3 regions of the Neobacillus sp. MER 74 genome follow, and region 1 is predicted to be linked to each of the others. Evidence: riboswitches for the same ligand, from Rfam matches in the RefSeq annotation. Region 1 holds a riboswitch; each other region holds the start of a gene.

What was found. A riboswitch is a leader RNA that binds a small molecule or an ion and turns the genes downstream of it on or off. The one in region 1 is predicted to bind S-adenosylmethionine.
Region 2: it holds a riboswitch for S-adenosylmethionine, as region 1 does, so the genes downstream of both, M3610_RS11600 (sugar ABC transporter substrate-binding protein) here and mtnK (S-methyl-5-thioribose kinase) in region 1, are expected to answer to the same signal.
Region 3: it holds a riboswitch for S-adenosylmethionine, as region 1 does, so the genes downstream of both, metK (methionine adenosyltransferase) here and mtnK (S-methyl-5-thioribose kinase) in region 1, are expected to answer to the same signal.

What each region holds. Positions count from the first base shown of each region.
Region 1 is NZ_JAMAUV010000001.1:503,828-510,111, reverse strand. Features, by position in the region: gene M3610_RS02475 (2-oxoacid:acceptor oxidoreductase family protein) at 1-322, shown strand, start outside; gene M3610_RS02470 (thiamine pyrophosphate-dependent enzyme) at 322-2,616, shown strand; gene M3610_RS02465 (DUF2087 domain-containing protein) at 2,746-3,330, shown strand; gene mtnK (S-methyl-5-thioribose kinase) at 3,363-4,547, opposite strand; SAM riboswitch class I at 4,650-4,801, opposite strand; gene M3610_RS02455 (carbon-nitrogen family hydrolase) at 4,867-5,652, opposite strand; gene M3610_RS02450 (pyridoxal phosphate-dependent aminotransferase) at 5,777-6,284, shown strand, end outside.
Region 2 is NZ_JAMAUV010000005.1:212,800-219,083, reverse strand. Features, by position in the region: gene yfkAB (radical SAM/CxCxxxxC motif protein YfkAB) at 1-553, shown strand, start outside; gene M3610_RS11610 (ketopantoate reductase family protein) at 692-1,606, shown strand; gene M3610_RS11605 (MFS transporter) at 1,647-2,861, opposite strand; SAM riboswitch class I at 3,096-3,203, shown strand; gene M3610_RS11600 (sugar ABC transporter substrate-binding protein) at 3,425-4,534, shown strand; gene M3610_RS11595 (sugar ABC transporter ATP-binding protein) at 4,609-6,111, shown strand; gene M3610_RS11590 (ABC transporter permease) at 6,113-6,284, shown strand, end outside.
Region 3 is NZ_JAMAUV010000008.1:29,800-36,083, forward strand. Features, by position in the region: gene pckA (phosphoenolpyruvate carboxykinase (ATP)) at 1-1,281, opposite strand, end outside; SAM riboswitch class I at 1,529-1,668, shown strand; gene metK (methionine adenosyltransferase) at 1,872-3,071, shown strand; gene asnB (asparagine synthase (glutamine-hydrolyzing)) at 3,319-5,223, shown strand; gene M3610_RS14880 (gamma carbonic anhydrase) at 5,512-6,024, opposite strand; gene M3610_RS14885 (alpha/beta hydrolase) at 6,168-6,284, shown strand, end outside.

The sequences.
Region 1 (6,284 bases):
ACAAGCTAATAGTATTTATAAAGATTTAAGCGGTTCACGCCAAGGATTCCTTCCAGAATTCCAGCAAGAAAAATGTATTAATTGTGCAGCCTGTGACAATGTTTGTCCGGATTTCTGTTTCGTTTGGGAAGAAGGGGAGGATAAGCGCGGCAGAAAACAAATGTTCCTTAAAGGTATTGATTATCAATACTGTAAAGGCTGCCTAAAGTGCGTGGAAGCCTGTCCAACAGATGCCCTTGGTGATCTTCGTGAGTTACTTGGGTATGCAGATGAACACCGCGTAAAGCAAAACTTTCCGTATATTGCAGGAGGGGTCCAATAATGTCTATTTTAGAAGATAAATTAACAGCAAAAAGGATTGCAGAACAAATTTCTACTTTTGAATCAGGGAATGAAATGGCCGCAATGGCTGCAGCCCAAATCAATTATCATATTATGGGATACTTCCCAATTACGCCATCCACAGAGGTTGCTCAATTTCTAGATCAAATGAAAACACGTGGAGAACATGATATTAAACTGATTCCTGCAGATGGTGAGCATGGTTCTGCCGGGATTTGCTATGGTGCAGCAGCAACTGGTGCAAGGGTAATCAATGCAACAAGTGCAAATGGATTCTTGTATATGCTTGAGCAGATGCCAGTCCAATCAGGTACTCGTTTTCCTATGGTAATGAATCTTGTTACACGTGCTGTCAGTGGTCCATTAGATATTCGCGGAGATCATTCTGACTTATATTATGCTTTAAATACAGGCTGGGTCATATTAACAGCAAAAACCCCGCAAGCAGTTTATGATATGAATATTATGGCTTTAAAAATTGCAGAACATTCTAAAGTCCGTTTACCTGTTATTGTGGCTTATGATGGATTCTTTACTTCTCACCAAAAGCGCCGGGTGGAATTCTTTAAGGATCGCAGTGTTGTGCAGCAATTTGTGGGTGAATGCCCAACAGATTACAACTTTATCAGGGATTTAAGTAAACCAGTAACAATTGGTGCGCATATGAGCGGAGATGATTTCCTTAATAATCACTTCCAGCAGTCAGAAGCAATGTATAATGCTGGTGAGGTATTTAAAGAAGTAGCTGAAGAATACGCGAAGCTTTCTGGAAGAGAATATCCTATACTAGATTTATATAAAATGGAAGATGCAGAGGTAGCTTTATTTCTATTAAACTCTGCAGCAGAATCTGCTAAAGATGTTGTGGATCAACTTCGTGAAAAAGGAATAAAGGCTGGTGTGATCAGCCCGAATATTATTCGTCCATTCCCAGCAAAAGAAATTCGCGAAGCTCTTAAGAATGTAAAATCATTATTAATTGGGGAACGCGCGGATTCTTATGGAGCAAATGGGCCTAATCTTACACATGAAGTGAAATCTGCCCTTCAAGATGACAAAGACAACAAGACGATTGTGTTAAGTCGTGTATTTGGACTTGGAGGTAAGGATTTCTATGCAAGTGATGCCGAGGCTTTCTTTGATAGGGCATTGGATACATTGGAAAAAGGCTTTGCCGAAAAGCCATTTGATTACTATGGGCATGTTCCTGGCAATCCTGAGAAAATTCTCAAACCAGTTATTTTACCACAACATGGGGATGTCTTTAAAACCGGATTAATTGATGTAAAGATGGATGAAGAAACCAATAAATTAAAAGTGAAAATTCCACCACTTAGGGCCTTAACTGGTAAACCGAAACGAATTGCATCAGGTCACGGTGCATGTCCGGGCTGTGGTATTTTTGCTGGTCTTGAGTTGTTCTTTAAAGGAATTGAAGGAGACATCGTTACACTATTCCAAACTGGATGTGCCTATGTAACAACAACATCCTATCCAAGCACATCCCATAAGCAAACAATGATGCATAACCTATTCCAAAACGGTGCTGCAACATTATCAGGTACAGTTGAAGCATTCATGGAATTAAAACGCCGCGGTGAAATTCAAGTATCTGATGATGCTACATTTGTAATGATTACTGGCGATGGCGGAATGGATATCGGAATGGGATCAGCTATTGGTACAGCTCTTCGTGGTCATAAGCTAATTATGCTTGAATATGATAATGAGGGCTACATGAATACCGGCTCACAAATGTCATATTCCACGCCAATCGGTCATATGACAAGTACTTCTGGTGTAGGAAAAACACAGCGTGGTAAAGCTTTCCATCATAAAGATACCGCACAAATAATGGCAGCAACGAATATTCCATATGTATTTACTGGTTCCGAGGCATTCCCTCAGGACCTAGTGAAAAAGGGTGCAAAAGCACAATGGTATGCACAAAATGTTGGAACAGTTTATGGTAAAATTCTCATCACATGCCCACTTAACTGGAAATCCGATGACCGTTTTGGCACAACCATTGTGGAGGCTGCGGTAAACTCTTGTTTCTTCCCGCTTTATGAAGTCGAACAGGGTGTTACAACAATCACTTACAATCCAGAAGAAAAGAATAAACGAATTCCACTTTCGGATTGGTTAAAGTATATGGGAAAAACAAAACACCTACTAAAAGAAGAGAACAAGCCAATGTTAGAAGAGTTTGAAGCTGAAGTGGAGAAAAGATGGCAGCGTCTAAAAGCAAAAGATGAAAATCCAATGTTGTAAATAGTAGAATAGATCAAAGACACTTCCTTTTGGGAGTGTCTTTTTTAAATTATTGACATGGAAAAGTTAATTTGATATATATCTAATTAGATGGTTATCGAAATTATAAAAAAGTGAGGTAGGAAATTGATCCAATTAGATAAAATCGTATCTTTTTATAAAACAATGGGAGACCCAACAAGAATTCGAATAGTAGCCATATTGGCGAAAGGCCCACTCCACGGTCAGGCGATTGCTGGAAAGCTTGGCCTGTCTGCTCCAACAATTACACATCATTTAAAGAAATTACGGGAAGTTCATGTGGTTTATGACAGAAGAGTCAAGAATACGATCTACTTTTACCTAAACGAATCATTGATAAATCAGCAGGCAAAGGTGTTTACAGAACTGTTAGAAAAAAAGGGAGAGGAGTTGGATGAAATGGTCGAGTCTAGTCTCGAGAGACAAAAAATCATCGAAAATTTCTTTACGAAAACTGGGAAACTAAAAAATATTCCAGCACAACGAAAAAAGAAATTAATCGTATTTGAACACATGATACAGGGGTTAAAAATGGGTGAAAAATACGAAGAAAAACAATTAAATGAGTTTATAAAAAAATTCCATGATGACTATGCAACCATTCGCCGGGAATTTATCATTAATCACTATATGTTTCGAGAGAATGGTATTTATGAACTAAATCCAGAAGAGATGTGGGCAAAAATCGACTAGAAAAGCAATCCAAAGTGGATTGCTTTTCTTACCTATATACGTTCTTTTATAGTTGCGATAAATGATGTTAGATCCTTAATTTCATTTCGTTGTTTTATTAGGATTTTTCCGAGCTCAATCGTTTTTTGTTTAGCAGTGATTCTGGTTTGCTCGTCCTCAATCCCATCTAAATCTGCAACATGTGCAAGGCCAATTGTTCTTCTGATTAATTCACAGCCTGCAAACCCGAGGGTATCCCCAAAAAACTTGGATATCTGATAGTTTAAGAATGTAGAAGTTTTTACAGCAATCTCTTTATTTTCAGTATTCCATAGGAATGTATATTGCTCCTCAAACACATTCCATACGGTTTCAATGTGGTTGATGAAAAGATCACGTTTTTCTTCATTCACAATAACCTGGAAAAGGAGGTTCGCAAATACTTGACCTATATCAAAGCCTGCAGGTCCGTAGAAAGCAAATTCAGGGTCAATTACTTTGGTTTCAGAATTACTAGCAAACACACTTCCAGTATGTAAATCTCCATGCAGGAGGGCCTCAGCCTCCGTTAAAAAGCTTTTCTTCAAGACATTTACATGAAATTTTACTTCTTCATCATGCCAAAGAGCTTCGACTGCTGGACGAAGGCTATCCTCAAATTCGTTTGTATCTGCATCCATAAATGGGTCGGTAAAGATCAAGTCCTCAGTGATTTTGCATAATTCGGGATTAATAAATTGTTGGACACGTTCTTTTTTTACTCCAGGGCCTAATCCGTAATCTGAAGTGTAAAATAATGTCTTAGCAAGATATTCACCCAGATGTTTAGCAATTAATGGATAGCTTTCACCTTTAATAAAGCCAGTTCTTGCGATCAAAAGATGGGAAAGATCCTCCATAATAGTTACAGCAAGGACATCATCTGTGAATAATACTTCTGGAACATATTCAGGAGCAATTTGCCCGAAAATTTTTAAGGCATCTGCTTCAATCTTTGCTCTTTTCAGTGTTAATGGCCAGCTTTCACCAACTACTTTTGCATATGGGAGAGCTTGTTTAATAATAATACTTTTTCCTTTTAATTCTTCGACAATATGAAAAACAAGATTGAGATTTCCGTCGCCAATCTCCTTGCAGGAGAGTTTAGCATGCCCTGGAAAAATATTTAATTCCAGTGCAAGTTCTACCGCACTCTCGTTAGTTAATGGTTGGTATGTTTTCTGTTTTAGTAGACTCATAATGGCTCCTCCTTGTTTTTTGGAGGCTTCATTGTGCATTAGGCACAAAAAAGCCTCTTTCTCATTTGAAAGAGGCTCGGGAAGACAAATTGTCTATCGCACCTCTCATCTCTCAGAAAGATAATCCTTCTGTTGGAATTAGCACCGTGCCTTATTGGAATCGTTAAGCGCATGAAGCGCTCTATTATCCAATTTGTTTAAGGTCGGTTGCTGGGCTTCAAAGGGCCAATCCCTCAGCCAGCTCGTGATAAGAGAATATTTATTTAACTGGTGAAAATCATATCAGCAATAAAATAATATTGTCAATATTTTTTGAAAATTAATTATAGTATTCGGGTTTTCTATCTGTGAAAATAGGGATCTGTTTACGAATCTCTTTGACTAAATCCGTCTCAATTTCTGCCGATAAAATTTCTTCGCTTTCTTCAGCTTCCACTATCACCTCTCCCCACGGATCGATAATTAAGGAATGCCCGGCGAACTGGTTATTAGGATCTTGACCGGCACGGTTACAAGCAATGACATAACATTGATTTTCAATGGCTCTGGCAATTAAAAGGGCTCTCCAATGAGACAATCGCTGCGCTGGCCATTCGGCAACCACAAACAGTGCCTCAGCCCCTTCAGATGTATGTGCTCGAATCCACTCCGGAAAGCGAATGTCATAACAAATAGTCCCCGCAAATTTATTATTTTCAATTTCAAAAAGTCCTTTTTGAGAGCCTGCTTCTAAATAAACATGTTCATCCATTAGCTTAAACAGGTGAAGTTTACTATACTGGTGAACGAGTTTACCCTCCTTATTGACGATGAGCAAGGTATTTTTTATACCGTTTTCTTCTCGGTTGGCTACAGATCCGCCAACAAAATTTACTTTGTACCTTTTTGCTGCCTTTTGAAGGAAATCAATGGTCTTACCAGCATGATAATCAGAAATTTCATTTAGACGAGTTAAGTCATACCCTGTTGTCCACAGCTCTGGTAGTACAATGATATCGGGCTGGCCGGCTACAGCCTTTTCAATGAGTCTTTCAGCAGATTGATAGTTTTTATTTGGATCCCCAAAGGCGATATCCATTTGTATACATGAAATTTTTAATTTCACGAATCTTCACCTCGTTTGAACTTTCGGAATTTTTTCTTTACAAGCTGTTATAAAAGTTATATCATTTGTGACTAGAATTTAACAATAGAATTACTTTTATAAATCATTAAAGCAGGTGAGAACCATGAAGCAATTTTCAACATCAGAGATTTTAAATAGTCTTCCTAAGCAGTTTTTTGCTTCACTCGTTAAAAAAGTCGGGGAATATATTTCACAGGGGTATGATGTGATTAATTTGGGGCAAGGGAACCCCGATCAGCCAACACCGGCACATATCGTAGCTAAACTTCAGGAAGCCGCGGTGAATCCATTAAATCACAAATATTCTCCCTTTCAAGGGCACCAGTATTTAAAACAAGCTGCAGCTGATTTTTATTTTAGAGAATATGGAGTTCCCATTGATCCAGATAAAGAAGTGGCTATACTGTTTGGCGGTAAGGCGGGTCTTGTCGAAATTCCGCAGTGTTTATTAAATCCCGGCGACACCATCCTCGTGCCCGATCCAGGCTACCCGGATTATTTGTCAGGGGTTGCACTTGCAAAAGCCGAAATGGTAAGGATGCCGCTAAGGGAGGAAAATAATTTTCTACCGGATTATGGTGAGTTGAATGGGGATGTTTTAGATAGAGCAA
Region 2 (6,284 bases), on a different contig from region 1:
CATGCTAAACAAGCGCACACTACCTTACTTAGAGAAAATCCATCGTCAGATTGTCGATGAAATGCTTTGTCAGCGACATGAAATTCATCCTATGTACCCTAGTGATTTTGCTAGCAATCTTGAAACCCTATCACTAAGTGAAATTCGAGAAGCAATACATCACTTACTGGATGTAAGAGATGAGAAGGTCTGGATGTTGTTTGGGACGCTTCCATTTTATGCTTGCAGCGATATTCAAGAGGATCAAGCGCTTTTACAACGTTTGTATAAAAGTAAAAATGTTACCGTCAGAAATGATCCGGATGGCCGTTCGCGATTGAATGTGAATATTTTTAACGGTGATATTATTGTGACAGATTTCGGTGATACCCCGCCATTAGGCAATATCCAAACTACCAATCTATTAAATGCTTATCAAGTATGGCAAGAATCCTCTTTAGCCAAGGAATTAAGTTGTCATTGCCCAGCGGTCAAATGTCTTGGTCCCAATATTTTGGTGAAGAATAGTTATTATCAAGAGGTAGACTTCACAATTCAAAAAAATAAAATATAAGAAACTAAAAAAGGAATTGTAAAGTCATTTGCCTTTACGGTTCTTTTTTTTCATTGATAAATCTATTAAAAGTAATTTTATTCCATTAAAATTTCCCTTATACTAAATTTATTGATATTTGCATTTGGGGGGATTTTCATGAAAATTTTAGTAGTTGGTGCTGGTGCAGTAGGAGGGTATTTTGGTGGAAGGCTATTAGAAAAGGGTGAGGATGTTACGTTTCTAGTTCGAGAAGGAAGAAAGAAGCAACTAGAAGAAATGGGACTTGTAATTGAAAGCATTCATGGTAACGTAACCCTTCAGCCGAAAACAATTACAACAGGTGAAGTAGCCGGACCCTTTGATGTCATCCTGCTTTCAACAAAAGCCTATCATTTGGAGGGAGCGATAGATAGTTTCCGTCAATACGTTGGCAGTGAAACACTCATACTGCCATTGTTAAATGGAATTGTTCATTTTAATAAATTAGCAGAAGAGTTTGGTGAAGAGAAAATCATTGGTGGTTTGTGTTTTATTGAATCCACATTGGACCGTGATGGACGTGTTATTCAGTCAAGTCAAGCACATAGGTTATTGTATGGTGAACGATCTGGAGAAAGATCCGAGCGAATATTAAAAATAGAAGATTGCTTTTCTGGAACGAAAGCAGACATTAGGTTAAGCGTTAATATTAATCAAGAGCTATGGCATAAATATTTATTTATCTCGACGATGTCGGGAATTACGACATTAATGAGAGCGCCAATTGGTCCTATTCGGGATAATGAAAATGGACGTACTGTCATTTCCCAGCTGCTAAAAGAGTTAGTGTCTATCATGAAAAGAATAAATGCGCCAATTGCTGATGAAATTGAAACCATTCAATTGAAACAGATTGACAATTTGGGCTATCAAATGAAATCTTCCATGCAGAGAGACATGGAAAAAAACCTCTTGGTTGAGGCCGATCATTTGCAAGGACATTTACTAGAAATTGCTCGTAACAAAGGAATTGTTGTTCCTGTATTAGAAGCAATCTATGCTAATTTAAAAGTTTATGAGCGCATGTTGTAACAAAAAAGGCCCCTTATACGGGCCTTTTGTAGCTATAGTTTTAAATGGTGTGTTTAACTAGGTTCGGATGACGATGCATGGAGACAAACAAGATGATTCCACTTAGGATTAATAATGCACTAGTGCAGATAAAAACGGCCGAGAATCCAAAGTATCCGGAGATAAATCCCCCCAGCATAGGTCCGATAATATTTCCTAGAAACCTTAAACTCGTATTGTAGCCGAGAACTTCCCCTTGCATGGTAAGCGGTGCCTCTTGGCGAATGTAGGCAACTCTGACAGGAATGATTCCACCAATTGTGACTCCAAGAGCAATGCGGATGATAACCAGCTGCCAAAAATTAGTGACCACTGCACCTGGCAGGTAGACGATCCCTGCTAGGAAAAGAAGAATGATTAAGATTTTAATATAACCATACTTATCGGCAATCTTTCCCCAATTTCGTGACATTAATAAATTGCCAAGTCCGGCAGCAGAAAAGGCAATTCCTGAATAAAAGGCAACATTTGCCGGTCCATGTAGGTCGCTAACGAATAATGATAAAATTGGCTGGATGCTGAAATGCGCGACCTGGACAAGGGAAGAGATGAGCAGCACGGTTAATAAAACTGGATTGCGGACAATATGTCTAACCACTTCTCTGCTTGAATAATGGGCTTTTGTTCCTTTTTTGGCTTCAATCATAAATTCCTTTGTGGTGATGACAAGCAGGGCAGAAATGAAAATAGAAATGGACGTCCATTTAAAGGTGGTAGAATAGCCAAGTGAATCTGCAAGGATTCCCCCCAGCATAGGCCCTAATAGGGATCCTGTAATACTGCCTGTTTGTAAGGTTCCAAGCACGCGCCCAGCAATATCCTGTGGTGTTTGCGTTGAAATAAATGCCTGCGACATCGGAATAAATCCCGAAAAGAATCCCATGCAAAAACGGAGGAGCAACAGCTGCCAAACAGAATGGACATACCCCATGAGGAAAATGGATAATCCCATCCCTAAACCGGATATTATAAGGATTTTTTTTCGTCCATAACGATCGCCAATTCGACCCCAAATCGGCGAGAAGGCGAAGGCTGAAACAAACGTAATTCCAAATGTGATTCCAGACCAATGTTGGACATATTTTTCCGAGAAGTCTCCAAATGTCTCAATGTACAACGAGATAAACGGCATAACCATCGTCATACTTCCAGCGACAAAGAAGTTCGCAAACCACATGATGATTAAATTACGTTTTGCACGTTTCTGGTGAGTCATTAAAAATAACACTTCTTTCTGAAATATATTTCGGTTTTCTAAATATCATCATACCGAAATTTCTGATAATTTTAAAGGGTTATCCTATCAATAAAGTTGCGAAAAGTCATAGCTAATATTCAGTGACCTTGCCAGATAGTGAAAAATAACTTTATTAGAAATATTCAAAACACTATTGACAACTTGTCAATAGGGGACTAAAATCTAATTTATTACTTAACAGAATATTACGTTCTCTTATCAAGAGTGGCAGAGGGACTGGCCCGATGACGCCCAGCAACCGTTCCAATTGGAATTGGTGCTAAATCCTGCAAAACAATTTTTTGTTTTGAAAGATAAGAGAGGAGTAGTCCCTTAACTTGTGATGAAACCTCTCTTTTCTGGAGAGGTTTTTTATTTTGGCTGGGATAAAGGTTAATGTTGATTTTTAGCACTATGTTGACCTTCGTGCCTGGAACGGAAATCAACAGACAAGTTAACACAGCCTTTATTTTAATAAAAACCAACTTCTCCAATAGGAGTAATGGAATATTAATAAGAATCAAACAGGGGGAGTTTTTAACATGAAAAGAAATATCTTTAAAAGTACGCTTGTATCAGCATTGGCAGCCACACTTTTACTTACTGGCTGTGCATCAGGGGAAGAAACCAAACAAGCTAGCGGCAAAAAAGTTACACTTGAAGGTGTACCAGAAAAATTCACGAATGGGGACCAACTGAAAATTAAGGTTATTCGTAAAATTGGCGGAGACGATCATACTGCTCAATTCTTAGCCGGTGCTAAAGAAGAGGGAGAAGCACTAGGCTTTAAAGTAGACGTGTTTACAGCAAATGGTGACACGGCAAAGTTCCATGATGCCATTAATCAAGCGTTAGACCAAGATTATGATGGATTTATCATTTCTCATGGTGATGATGAGGCGACTGTTAATGATGTAAAAAAGATAGCTGAAAAAGGAAAAAGTGTTGTTACATTTGACTCCAATCCAAATATAGCGAATGTCGAAGGAGTAACACTAACTTCCCAGGATGATGAAGCGTTAGCAACATTGGCCCTCGACCAACTTGTAAAGAATACAAATGGTAAAGCGAATATTGCCTACCTATGGGTTGACGGTTTCCCTGCCATGGTTAGACGTAATAAGGTTTATCAAGATGTGCTTTCAAAAAATCCTGGACTTAAAGAAGTGGAACGCTTTGGTGTAGCAGCTGCAGATACAAGTGTTCAAACGCAGAATGCGGTTGCAGCGATGTTAAATAAATATCCTAAAGGAAAACTGGATGCCATTTTTGCTACGTGGGATGCTTTCGCAATTGGTGCAGCGCGTGCACTGAAAGAAGCTGGCCGTGAAGAGGTAAAAATCTATGGAATTGATGTTTCCAATGCGGATCTTCAAGAAATACAAAGAAAAGGCAGTGCATGGACCAGTACAGCAGCGGTCGATCCTAAACTTATTGGTGCTGTGGATATGAGAATCCTTGCGAAGAAACTTGCAGGTGAAGAAACACCTCAGACCTTTGACTTAGAAGCATCACTAGTTTCACAAGATAATCTTCAAAAGTCTAAAGATCCTGTAAACATGGTAAACCTTGCAAAAATTATCCCAGGCTGGGGGCAATCGACTGCATTTGAAGAGGATTGGATTAAGACTTTAAAGAACCATTATAAATAATTCTCGGTTAACAACTAGAAACACTCTCTTTTTCAATAGATGAAGAGAGTGTTTGCTTACGGAGGTGGAATTTAATGAGCGCAATATTGGAGATGAAGAACATCTCGATAGAATTTCCGGGAGTGAAGGCACTGAATCAAGTTGATTTTTCAATGAAAACTGGAGAAATCCAAGCCTTGATTGGGGCAAATGGTGCAGGAAAATCAACATTAATGAAGGTTCTCTCCGGTGCATATGATCACTATACCGGTGAAATCCGGCTTGATGGGAAAGATCTGAAGATTCGTTCTCCGAAAAATGCACAAGACGCAGGCATACAAATCGTTTATCAAGAGGTAGATACCGCGCTCATTCCTTATTTAACAGTGGCTGAAAATATTTTACTGCTCGATACCGTCCACAACATGGGGAAAAAGCAATGGATGAAATGGAAGAACCTTCATCAAAAAGCAGCGGAAATATTAGCGAGTATGAATATTTCCCTTTCAACGAAGACTCTTGTCAGTGAGTTATCACTAGCGGAAAAACAAATGATATTAATCGCAAGGGCTGTTTCAAATCAATGTAAGTTTCTTATCCTAGATGAACCGACTGCACCCTTGAGTCATACCGAAACGACCGAATTATTTAGGATTGTTCGAGATTTAAAGGAAAAAGATGTTGGTGTGATCTTTATTTCCCATCGCTTGCCAGAGATTTTTGAAATCTGTGATGAAGTGACCGTCATGAGGAACGGTGAATTGGTTGCAAAAAAGAAGATTGTAGATACCACCTCTGATAAAGTGGTGGAGTATATGTTGGGACAAAAATTGGAGGAACAGTTCCCCGTTAAGAACAATCGGATTGGAAACACGATCCTAGAAGTAAAAGGCATATCTGATCAAGGAAAAATAAAGGATTTGCATATTCATGTGAAAGCAGGAGAAATCATTGGCATTGCGGGCCTGGTCGGTGCTGGAAAAACAGAATTATGCAAAGCGTTATTTGGTTCCGAGAAGCTAACGGCAGGAGCAATTATACTTAATGGGCACACAGTAAAATTAAAAAGCCCTTATGATGCAGTCAAGAAGGGAATTGCTCTAGTTCCGGAAGAACGGAGAAAAGAAGGAATACTTGTATTGGAATCTGTTGAAACCAATTTAACGGCAGCCAATTTAGGGGATTTCACAAAGGTGTTTAGCTTTTTAAATCGAAAAAAGGAAAAAGAGACCGCTAAGCACTTGGTCCGCCGTCTCGGGATTAAAACACCTTCAGAAGAAACAAAAGTGCAAAACCTTTCTGGAGGAAACCAGCAGAAGGTAGCGATTGGAAAATGGCTTGTAGCGGAGGCGGATTTATATATTTTTGATGAACCCACTAAAGGTGTCGATGTGGGAGCAAAGAAGGATATCTTTGAGTTAATTAATGAGTTGGCCCATCGAGGCAAAGCGATTATTTATGCTTCATCCGAACTTTCAGAGATTATTGGGATTACCGATCGAGTCTATGTTTTATATGATGGCAGGTCTGTTAAGGAAGTTGAAACAAGCCTAACTAACGAAGAAGAATTATTATTTTATTCAACAGGGGGCAGATAGAATGGAAGCAAATATCGCAGCAAAGAAGCAGGAAGCCCCTGCCAAAAAAGTATTTGAGATATTTCAATTTTTATATAAGTATGGAACGATTATTACGATTCTTGCACTTATTATTATCTTTTCGGCTGCCAATCCTACCTTTATTCAAGGCAGCAATATAATCAATATCCTGC
Region 3 (6,284 bases), on a different contig from region 1:
GCCTGTATTCACAAGAAATACATTCGCATTGTGCTCAAGAATCTTTTCACCTAACATTTCGGCGTATCGAGTTGCAGGCAACGGCAAGAATGGTGCACCAAAGCAGGTAGAGAAGGTAGCTTGTGGTGAGGTAATTCCACGCTCTGTTCCAGCTAGTTTTGAAGTATAACCACTTAAAAAATGATACATTGCTTGTTCCTTAGTGAGTTTTGAAATAGGAGGCAATACACCAAAAGCGTCAGCCGTCAAGAAAATGATAGTGTTTGGATGTCCAGCAATACTTGGTTGAACAATATTATCAATCGCATGAATTGGATAAGCAGCACGTGTATTTTCTGTTAATGTGCCATCATCATAATCAGGGATTCTGGATTCTTGATTCAAGGTAACATTTTCTAATACCGTTCCAAAGCGGATCGCATCAAAAATTTGCGGCTCTTTCTCACGAGAAAGATTAATACATTTTGCATAGCAGCCTCCCTCGATATTGAAGACACCGTTGGATGACCAGCCGTGCTCATCATCACCAATTAATCGACGATTTGGATCCGCGGATAAAGTGGTTTTTCCAGTACCAGATAAGCCGAAAAATAATGCAACATCGCCTTCAAGACCAACATTGGCAGAACAATGCATGGAAAAAATATTATTTTCCGGAAGCAGATAGTTCATGACTGAGAAAATAGATTTCTTCATTTCGCCTGCATATTCTGTTCCACCGATTAGAACAATTCTTTTCTCAAATGATACAATAATAAAGGCCTCCGAATTTGTGCCATCAATTGCCGGATTTGCCTTGAAATTAGGGACAGAAATAACAGTGAAACCAGCATCATGTTCAAGCAGCTCTTCTTCTGTCGGGCGAATAAATAACTGGTGTACAAATAAATTTTGCCATGCTAATTCATTGATAACCCTGATAGGTAAACGCGATTTTTTATCGGCACCAGCAAAGCCTTTAAAAACAAAGATTTCATCTTTCTGTTGTAAATAATTAATGACCTTTTGATAAAGCTTTGTGAAAACCGGCTCGGAAATTGGTTGATTGGTCGTGCCCCATTCAATTTTATTTTTCGTTGAATCTTCTACAACAATGAATTTATCTTGTGGAGATCGGCCAGTATATTTACCAGTAGCGACACTAATTGCCCCAGTAGAAGTTAGTCCCCCTTCATGACGGGTTAAGACTTTTTCAACTAACTGTGGAACAGATAATTGTACATGAACATGACTTTCATTCAACAATTGATTTAATTCATTAGGAGTATCAACAGAATTCATTAATGAGACCTTCCTTTGTCTAAGTTTTATGTTGTTAATAATACAAAAAGTATAACACATTAGTTGAAATAATGTATCCTATTAATCTGAATTTATATATTTTAAAACTTTAAATGAAGATATAAAAAAATTTTATAAAAGGTTAATGACTTACACCGTATTTTTCCCATTTTTTGAGGAAGATATTTCTAAAAAATACATTGACATTGTTACCCAGTATGATATTATTCTAAGTTGAACGGATACTCTCTTATCCTGAGCTGGTGGAGGGACAGGCCCAATGAAACCCAGCAACCTGCAGTATGAAAAGATGAACCACTTTAAAAGGTCCTTTTCAAATGCGAAGGTGCTAATCTGACGCAAGGCTAATGCCTTGAACGATAAGAGCGAAAGGCCGAAAACAACCTTTCCTCTATGGTAAGGTTTTTTGTTTTTTTATAAGTCCTTTTATGAAATGAGTCTCTAATAAAAATCCTTTGTTTATTACATACTAAGGGAATGAGTACCGTATCAAATTCTCGAGGTTTAAGAAGTATACCTGTAACCTTCGAAAAAAATCCTCGTGATCTCATAATAAAGGAGGAATTCAGATGTCAAGAAACGCGCGTTTGTTCACTTCTGAATCAGTTACTGAGGGTCATCCAGATAAAATCTGTGACCAAATTTCTGATTCCATTTTAGATGCTATTTTAGCAAAGGATGCTAATGCTCGTGTTGCGGCTGAAACTTCAGTAACAACTGGATTAGTGTTAGTGGCAGGGGAAATCACAACATCTACATATGTGGATATTCCAAAAATCGTTCGTGAAACGATTAAAGGGATAGGATATGATCGTGCGAAATATGGATTTGACTCCGAGACATGTGCCGTTTTAACATCTATTGATGAACAGTCTCCAGACATTGCGATGGGTGTTGACCAAGCTTTGGAGGCTCGTGAAGGTCAAATGTCTGATGAGCAAATTGAAGCAATTGGAGCAGGAGATCAAGGGTTAATGTTTGGTTTTGCATGTAATGAAACGAAAGAGCTTATGCCGCTTCCAATCTCACTTGCACACAAGCTTGCTCGTAAATTAACAGAAGTTCGGAAAGATAATGTCCTTGAATACCTTCGACCAGACGGAAAAACCCAGGTAACGGTGGAATATGATGAGAATGATAAACCGGTACGGATTGATACCATTGTTATTTCTACTCAACATAACCCAGAAGTAACGTTAGAGCAAATTCAACGTAACTTGAAGGAATATGTCATTAACCCTGTCGTACCAAAAGAGCTTATCGATGAAAACACTAAATATTTTATTAATCCAACCGGACGTTTCGTTATTGGCGGCCCTCAAGGGGATGCAGGTTTAACAGGCCGTAAAATTATCGTTGATACGTATGGTGGTTATGCTCGTCATGGCGGCGGTGCTTTCTCAGGTAAGGATCCGACAAAAGTGGACCGTTCCGCTGCATATGCCGCTCGTTATGTAGCTAAAAATATTGTCGCTGCTGGTCTTGCTGAAAAATGTGAAGTTCAACTGGCCTATGCGATTGGTGTAGCACGACCGGTTTCCATCGCTGTGGATACGTTTGGTACTGGTAAAGTAAACGAAGATATTCTAGTGGACCTGGTGAGTGAAAACTTTGACCTCCGTCCTGCTGGAATCATCAACATGCTGGACCTACGTCGTCCAATCTACAAACAAACAGCAGCCTATGGTCACTTTGGCCGTACAGATATTGACCTGCCTTGGGAGCGTACGGATAAAGTAGAAGCATTACGAGCGCAAGCAAATATTTAAATAGAAAGAGGGGGTTACATATGACATGTAACTCCCGTTTTTATTTGTACGTCTAATTACCTGCACATTTAATCGGTATTTGACTAAAATGAAATGTTTATACAGGTCAAAAGAAGTAAAAAATGGGGATAGTAAATTTACCTATTGTTCACAGTGCATTTTTTCAAAAAAAAGTGGTAGTATTAGAGAGTATGTTTTTTGGATTAAATCCTTTATTTAGGGATATTTAGAAGAGGTGAGGTACATAATGTGTGGCTTTATAGGTTGTGTACACGATACAACACAAAACTATAGTGAAGTACAAAAACAACAATTTAAAAATATGAACGATATTATCACTCATCGTGGTCCAGATGATGATGGTTTTTATTATGATGATCATATTCAATTTGGATTCCGACGTTTAAGTATCATTGATATTGAGAGCGGTCATCAACCGTTAACCTATGAAAATGAACGCTACTGGATTATCTTTAACGGTGAAGTTTATAACTATGTTGAGCTGCGTGAAGAACTATTAGCTGAGGGTTTAACGTTTGCAACAAGTTCTGATACAGAGGTTATTATTGCTCTTTACAGCCATTTAAAGGAAAAGGCCGTTGAAAAACTGCGTGGAATGTTCTCTTTCGTTATCTGGGATAAACAAGAGCAAAGTCTTTATGGGGCACGTGATCCTTTTGGAATTAAACCGTTCTTTTATTTTGAAGATGGTGACAGAACGTTTTTTGCGTCTGAGAAAAAGAGTATTTTGTTGGGTCTTGAAAATGATGTGCTCAATTATGATTCATTGCAGCATTATTTAACCTATCAATTTGTTCCAGAACCAAACACTTTATCTGATGGAATAAAGAAATTAGAACCAGGTCATTATTTTACAAAAAAAATTGGCTCACCAATGGAAATTAAAAGATATTGGAAGGCACATTTCAAACCGGTTCAAAAAGCGGAGCCTGATTTTATAAAAGAAATTAAAGATGTCCTCTTTGATTCAGTCAAAATGCATATGCGCAGTGATGTTCCAGTAGGTTCATTCTTATCAGGCGGGATTGATTCTTCCATCATTGCGTCCATTGCTAAAGAATTTCACCCTGCCATTAAAACCTTCTCTGTTGGCTTTGAGCATGATGGTTTCAGTGAAATTGATGTCGCAAAAGAGACAGCTGAGAAACTTGGCGTTGAAAATATCAGTTATGTGATTTCCCCTCAGGAATACATGGATGAAATTCCAAAAATCATGTGGCATATGGATGACCCGCTTGCCGATCCTGCTTGCGTTCCGTTATATTTTGTTGCTCGTGAGGCAAGAAAGCACGTAACCGTTGTTCTGTCTGGTGAAGGGGCGGATGAATTATTTGGCGGCTACAATATTTATCGTGAACCGCAATCATTAGAGGTATTTAATAAAATCCCTAGAGCAGGAAAAGTGCTTTTAAAAGGGATTGCAGGCATGATGCCTGAAGGAATGAGAGGAAAAAGCTTTATTGAACGTGGTGTAACGCCAATGGAGGATCGTTATATCGGTAATGCAAAAATGTTTTTGGAAGAAGAGAAACGCGAACTATTAAATGTCTACCGTGAAGGATTAGATTATAAGGATATTACGAAGCCTCTTTACTCCGAATCGCGGGGCTACGATCCGGTTGATCGGATGCAGTATATTGATATTCATACTTGGATGCGCGGTGATATTTTATTGAAGGCGGATAGAGTGACCATGGCTCATTCATTAGAATTACGTGTGCCATTCCTCGATAAAGCGGTTTTCGAAGTGGCGTCAAAAATCCCAACTAGCCTGAAAACAGCTCATGGAACGACTAAATATATCTTGCGTAAAGCCGCTGAAGGCATCGTGCCTGCCCATGTGCTAGATCGTAAGAAACTAGGTTTCCCTGTTCCAATCCGTCACTGGTTGAAGAATGAAATGAACGATTGGGCCAAAAAAATCATCCGTGAAAGCAACACCGATCATTTGATCAATAAAACCTATGTGCTTCAATTGCTTGAAGATCATAGCCAAGGCAAAGCAGATAACAGCAGGAAAATCTGGACTGTGCTGATGTTTATGGTTTGGCATCAAGTGTATGTGGAAGATGTCTATTCATTTCAACGGGACTATTCTTTAGAAAAAGCATTGCAATCATCGAAAAATTAATGAATAAAAGCACCCAAGTGTTCTTGGGTGCTTTTATTTAATGATAAGAAAGTATAAGTTTTTGAACTTAGATTACTGTCTAGCTCCAGCACCCTAGCGGCTAGTGTCCTTCGCTCTCCTCCCTACGATAAGTCAAGCACGAATGCGCTATCGCTCTTCGTGATTCCTTTATCTCAGTTGGAGCGCTCCACAAGGAAGGCTTCGGCAGCATAAGCATCGCACGAAGAAAGAGCGTTAGCTCTTTCGAGGAGGCCATACGCCGCTGACCAGGGCGCTTGCGCTTTATTATTATGGTTGAATGGACTTATAATATTGTCCCTTTTCTGCATATTCTCTAGAGATTCTTACCATATCTTGAATGTCTTCAGGTGTTAATTCTCTAATAACTTTTGCGGGTCTGCCAAATGCTAAGGTATTAGGCGGGATCTTTTTCCCTTGGGGAACCAGACTGCCAGCACCAATAAATGCACCTTCACCAATTTCAGCATTATCAAGGATAATCGATCCCATTCCGATGAGTGCTTTTTTTCTAATGATGCAACTGTGTAAAATTACCTGGTGTCCAATAGTCACTTCATCCTCTAAAATTAGCGGGTTATTGGGACTTTGGTGTAATATAGAATTATCTTGGATATTTACTTTCTTACCGATGATGGTTGGGGCGACATCCCCTCTAATGACAGTATTAAACCAGACACTTGATTCATCGCCAATTACAACATCACCAGTAATTGTCACATAGTCGGCAATAAAAGCATTATCCGCTATGTGAGGATACTTATCTTTATAAGGATAGATCATTTTTCTCGCTCCTTTTCCATGATGATATTATTTTAGCGGAAGTAGGAGGCATTTAAAAATAATTCGTCTTTTTTAAATTAGTGAAGTTTTGTGCATTGGAATTCATTCACTAATTGGTTAAAACTACTCTAGGGAGGAATTTTATGTGGAAGTGGGAAGCAGAAGGGGAAGCCAAGGCAGTAATTGTGATGGTCCATGGTGCGATGGAGCATCACCGCCGTTATGGCTGGCTAATCGAAATGTGGCGTTCTGCCGGATTT